Regions from separate parts of the Planococcus massiliensis genome, predicted to be linked through region 1. Evidence: riboswitches for the same ligand, from Rfam matches in the RefSeq annotation. Region 1 holds a riboswitch; the other holds the start of a gene.

Region 1 (3,150 bases):
CGACAAGTTGCAGACCACGAAATCGCCTGGCTTGCGGATCATGACCAGGTTGCCGTCTTCGTCGGTATACTCTTTCGTAATGGTGGTTGCCGACATGTTTTGCGCAATTTCTGTACATAAATTGCTGCAGTAAATCGATGTGCGCCCTTTTCCGCGCAAATGCTTATTCGGATTTTGCCGGTTCACTTCGTCGCGGTAGAACATATACGGTGTGCCGGTTTCGAGCTGCGATACCATAATGCGCGCCATGATATCCATCGCCCGGTAAGTTTTTCGCGGCAATAGCGGATTCGCTGCCGCTTCCTCGTATTTTTCCGTAAAATGCTTTACATCGATTTCATCATAGAAATCCTCAAGTCCAAGTGCCGTCCCGTGTTCATCTTTCCAGCCCATAACGCTTTTAACTTGATGCGGACAGAAGGTATGCCATTCGCCAATGCTCCGGCCGTTGTCATCTTTTTCATTCAACTTTTCCATAAATAGATCCGGTATCGAAACTCCCGTGAAAATGTCATGCGCTTTTCGGCGCTCATCCCCGTTGTTCGTTTTCAAATCCAAAAAGCCGTTCATAATATCTTTATGGAAAACATCGAGATACACTGCGACTGCTCCTTGGCGCTGGCCAAGCTGGTCCACGCTGACCGCCGTGTCATTGAGCAGGCGGATCCACGGAATGACCCCGGATGAATTGCCTTTGAATTTTTTGATGTCAGAGCCAAGCGCACGGACTTTGCCGTAGTAAATGCCGATGCCGCCCCCGTCTTTGCTCAGGCGGGCAATATCCCAGTTATTTAAGTAAATGCCATCGAGCGAATCGTCCACCGTGTCGATAAAGCAGGAAGACAGCTGCCCGAAGCTCTTGCCGGCATTGGACAAGGTCGGTGTTGCCACTGTCATATAAAGGTTGCTCATCGCCCAATAAGCTTCTTTTACCAGATCTAGCCGTTTTTCCTGCGGTTCATTTTGCATCAAAGTCATCGCGATGACCAAGAAGCGCTCCTGCGGCAATTCGTGGATATTTCCTTCATAATCCTTCGCCACATAGCGGTCTGCCAATAAAAACAGGCCGATATAATTGAACAGCAAGTCCCGCTCAGCATCGATTTCCTTGCCCAGCTCCTTGATTTCTTCCTCGGAATAACTTTCCATCAAGTCGCTCGAATAGATGCCGACTTCACTTAAATTCTTCACCAACTTATAAAAGTCGCCGTATTTATCTTGTGCCGGATAGTTCCGGTTCTTTGCAGCTTTTTCATACAATTCTTCTAAATACAGTTCAGCCGCTACAAATGTCCAATCCGGTTCTGCCATGGAAATCCGGTTGAGTGCATATATAAGCGATTGTTCGGCTTTCGCTTCATGTCCAAGTGTTTCCAGTTTCGCGAGAAGAGGTGCAACATCCAAGTTATAAATTTTTTCCGCCCGGCGGATGGCTTTTTCAACTGTGTCTTTTTCCGAATAAACGATGGGATTCATCTCAAACCAGCTCCTTTGCAAATTCATTGATTTTCATGCGCTGCTGCTTCCGATCTTGTGCGCTTTTGAATAATTGTTTTTCTTTTTCGCTCTCCGGCACCACTGCCGGCACCGGCGTCGGTTTGCCTTTCTCATCGACAGCCACCATCGTCAAAATCGCAGTTGTCGTCAAGGTTTTTTCAGTTGTTTCAATGTTTTGGCATTCCGCTTTTACGTAAACTTCCATAGATGTGCGGCCCGTGGAAATCACCACGCCTTCCAAATGCAGCACATTTCCGACTGTAGCGGAGGATAAAAAGTTCACTGTATCGATCGAAGCGGTCACTACTGCTCTCCCGCTATGTTTCATAGCGGTAATTGCCGCAATTTCATCAATATAGGCAAGTACCGTTCCGCCGAATATCGTCCCCATATGGTTCGTGTCGGGCGGCAGCACGAGCCTTGTTTGCACTGTCCGTGAAATGCTTGCTGAAATTCGTTTCTCCATTGCAGCTCAATCCTCCATTACTTATTTGGAATACAAAAAAACCGCCTTCTCTGAGAGAAGACGGGTATATGAACGCAAATAATCCAACGGAAACAGCAGAAATCCACTGTTTTTTGCAGAGTACCTTCGTTATACCTCCCAGCTCCCGGAGAAGATCTAAACTTATAACGAGGCAGGTCTCCTGGCTTGTGCTTCTTCCTACACTATGGCCTTCCCATCCATTGGACAGTGGTGTTCCATAGTTCGTCAGCACTTACAGTTGCGGGTACAGCTCCGGTTTTCACGGATTCCCTATTGAGCCTTTTCAGGCACCATCGTTATCGGCGACACTATATATAGTGTTTCTACATATTATAAAACACTAATTATTGTATTTAATTACTATAATCCAGCTTCATGGATTTTACAAGCACTTACAGGTAAATAACGAAAATCAAGGCCGCAAGTACGATTCGGTAAATTGCAAATGGCACCAATTTGATTTTATCAATCAATTTCAAGAAGAATTTAACAACCACTAAAGCGACCACAAAAGCACTGATAAATCCGACCACAAAGAACGGAAGCGCGTCTACGGTAATGTACTGCCAGTTTTTCAGCAATGACAAGCCGCTTGCCCCGAGCATGATCGGCACTGCCATGATAAAAGTAAAATCAGCTGCTGATTTGTGGCTCATTTTCAACAGAACCCCGCCGGCAATGGTTGAACCGGAGCGGGAGAATCCTGGCCATAAACCAAGACACTGGAAAAGCCCCATGCCAAGCGCTTGCTTGTAAGTCATTTGGTCAACCGTATCAATATGCGGTTTCTTTTTCGTGAAATAATCCGCAATCAGCATTAGCACCGCGCCGAGCACTAAGCCGATAATAACGGTCTCAACCGAAAACAGATATTCGTCGATATAGTCTTCGAAAGCCAAACCGAATACGCCTGCCGGGATTAACCCGACAATTACTTTGGTCAGGCTCAAACGCTGTTTTTTCTCAGCTGTCTTGCTTCTGTCTAAACCGAGCAAGTCTTTGAAGCGGTCTCTAAAGATGATCACGACTGCCAAAATCGAACCTAACTGAATGACGACTTTAAACGTATTCGCTACCGGTTCACTGAACAGCTCTTTCGAATTCAACCAGATGTCGTCGACGATAATCATATGGCCCGTCGAAGAAACCGGCGCAAACTCTGTTAA
Region 2 (3,150 bases), 530 kb from region 1:
CTTTCCGCAAACACGGCTTGAAAGTGGAATTGGCGAAGCTTCAGAAAGACCTTGCGGATTTCCGCGTGGAATTCGATGTGTGGTATCCGGAATCATCCCTTTATGAAAACGGAAAAATCGATAAAGCGTTGGCAAAACTCCGTGAAAATGGGCATGTCTATGAAGAAGACGGCGCTACATGGTTCCGCTCCACAGCATTCGGCGACGATAAAGACCGCGTATTGATCAAGAACGACGGATCTTACACATATTTGACTCCGGATATCGCTTACCATGAAGATAAATTGCAGCGTGGATTCGATAAATTGATCAATATTTGGGGCGCTGACCACCATGGCTATATTCCGCGTATGAAAGCGGCAATCGAAGCGCTTGGCTACGACCGCGACACGTTGGAAGTGAACATCGTGCAGATGGTCCAGCTTTACAAAGACGGCGAGAAGATGAAGATGAGCAAACGTACCGGCAAAGCGGTAACCATGCGTGAATTGGTTGAGCTGGTCGGCTTAGACGCAGTCCGTTACTTCTTCGCGATGCGCTCAGGCGATTCGCATATGGACTTCGATTTGGATTTGGCCGTTTCCCAGTCCAACGAAAATCCGGTTTACTATTCGCAGTATGCGCATGCCCGCATCTGTTCGATTGTGCGCCAGGCAGAAGAGCAAGGATTTACTGCTTCAACTGACCATTTGGACTTATTATCTTCAGAAAAAGAAGTGGATGTCCTGAAGAAAATCGGTGATTTCCCGAAAGTGGTTGCCGATGCTGCGAAGCTGCGTGCACCGCACCGCATTACTACGTACATCCAAGAACTTGCTTCGAACTTCCATAGCTTCTATAATGCCAATAAAGTATTTGACGCGTCGAATGAAGATTTGACGCGTGCACGCCTAGCATTAATTACAGCGGTTCGGACGACGATTGCGAATGCGTTAAACGTGATCGGCGTTTCAGCACCGGATAAAATGTAAACTTTCTGTTTTTCAAATGAATGGGTATAATGAAACTAAATCAATTGAATAGTTGAAATCATAAAGGTGCTTATGTGTAACAGCATGAGTTAAAAGGGAAGCCGGTTCGAATCTGGCGCGGTCCCGCCACTGTAAGTGTGAGCAATCTGTTGAGGCCACTGGAACAAATTTCCGGGAAGGCACAGAAAGCGTTGAGCACGAGCCAGGAGACCTGCCTTTATGAAACGCCCCATTAGCCTGCGAGGACCGGCTGGATGCATAGTTTTCTTTATGCCGTCCCTTCGTCCTTCCGCAGTCCTATGCGGAAGGACTTTTTTATTTTTTAATACATTAAAACAGAACACCAAGAGAAAAGGGGATACAGCAATGAAAAAAGTTTGGAAGTTTGGAATGAGTGCGGGTATGGCGGCTTTGCTGCTGGCAGGCTGTGGTGAAGAAGCGGCACCGGTAGAAGATCAGGACATTGAAACACCGGCAGAACCGCCCAAAGAGGTGGCGGAAGTCGAATTCCCGGTAACTTTAACGGATGCTGTAGGTGAAGAAGTGGTGATTGAAGAAGAGCCGGATGCGATTGTCTCGATGGTGCCTTCTAATACGGAAATCGCTTATGAACTGGGATTGAGTGAAAAAATGGTCGGGGTTTCCGATTTTGATAATTATCCGGAAGAAGCGGCAAGCGTTGAGAAGATTGGCGGACAGGAATTCAATGTGGAAAAAATCATCAGCCTGCAGCCCGATATCGTATTAGCGCATGAATCGAATTTAGGAATCGGAGACGCGGGGCTGCAGCAGCTTCGAGATGCTGGCCTAGATGTATTTGTAGTTGAAGAAGCTACCACTTTCGATGAAGTTTTTGAAACGATGACCATCATCGGCCAAGCGACAGGCACAATGGAAGAAGCGGATGCAAAAATTTCAGAGATGGAAGCGCAATTGGACGAAATCGAAGAAATGGCTGCAGAAGTAAAAGAACCGAAAAAAGTGTTTATCGAAGTGGGAAGTACGCCGGAAATCTATACGACCGGAACGGGCACGTTCATAGACGAAATGCTGTCAACGATCAATGCTGAAAACATCGCCGGCGATCAGGAAGGCTGGGTCAGCATAGATCCGGAAGCGATCGTCAACAGCAATCCGGATGTCATTGTCACTACTGAAGGCGCATACGTGCCAAATGCAGTCGAGCTTATTATGGACCGCAATGGTTTTGCTGAAATCACAGCAGTACAGGACGAGGCGGTTTATAACCTCGACTCAGATAAATTGACGCGCCAAGGCCCGCGCGTGACTGAAGGATTGCTGGAGCTTGCACGGGCAGTATATCCAGAGGTCTACGGTGAATAAAAATCTGTTCGCCTACACACTCTCTTTCCTTTTATTGGCGGGGGCTGTGGTGCTGGGTGTAACGGTAGGGACGGTGACAATTTCACCGCAAGTGCTGTGGAATCCATCATCGGATGAAACCGCAGCGAATATCCTGTGGAACATCCGGATGCCGCGTGTGGTTCTGGCGGGCCTTGTCGGAGCGGCGCTTGCTATTGCCGGGGCAGCTTTTCAAGGGCTGCTGAAAAATCCATTGGCCGATCCTTATACGTTAGGAGTGTCTTCCGGTGCCTCAGTAGGTGCCGTGACGACGCTCTTTTTCGGCATTACCATCCCTTTTTTAGGAATTTTCACGTTACCGGTTCTCAGCATGGCGGGCGCACTGGCCACCATGCTGATGGTTATGGCTTTTGCCAAATTAGTGGACCGATCGATGAAGATGGAAACGGTGATTTTGACGGGGATTATTTTCAGCTCTTTTCTCGGCTCGGTCATTTCGTTGATGATCGCGTTGACAGGCGAAGAGCTGCGCCAGATTATCGGCTGGCTGCTCGGTTCCGTTTCCATGCGCGGCTGGCCTTACGTGCAAATGGCGTTGCCATTCCTCCTCATCGGCTCGTTTCTATTGTGGCTGAACCGCAGGGAATTAAACGCGATGCTTTTCGGCGAAGAACGGGCGCAGCATCTTGGCGTCAATATCAAAAGAAGCAAAATGATGATTTTGGTCAGTGGGTCCGTTTTGACCGGTGCCGCCGTAGCCGTTTCCGGAACGATTGGATTTGTCGGACTCGTGGTTCCGCATATGGTCCGCTTGCTATGGGGTTCAGACCATCGCCATGTACTGCCGCTCTCCTTT

Evidence for each region. A riboswitch is a leader RNA that binds a small molecule or an ion and turns the genes downstream of it on or off. The one in region 1 is predicted to bind cobalamin.
Region 2: another riboswitch for cobalamin. It lies ahead of BN1080_RS03955 (ABC transporter substrate-binding protein); the one in region 1 lies ahead of BN1080_RS01235 (acyl-CoA thioesterase).

Annotation. Positions count from the first base shown of each region.
Region 1 is NZ_CCXS01000001.1:252,986-256,135, reverse strand. It holds gene BN1080_RS01240 (ribonucleoside-diphosphate reductase subunit alpha) at 1-1,476, opposite strand, end outside; gene BN1080_RS01235 (acyl-CoA thioesterase) at 1,478-1,963, opposite strand; cobalamin riboswitch at 2,118-2,295, opposite strand; gene BN1080_RS01230 (undecaprenyl-diphosphate phosphatase) at 2,377-3,150, opposite strand, start outside.
Region 2 is NZ_CCXS01000001.1:780,089-783,238, forward strand. It holds gene argS (arginine--tRNA ligase) at 1-971, shown strand, start outside; cobalamin riboswitch at 1,019-1,204, shown strand; gene BN1080_RS03955 (ABC transporter substrate-binding protein) at 1,338-2,315, shown strand; gene BN1080_RS03960 (FecCD family ABC transporter permease) at 2,308-3,150, shown strand, end outside.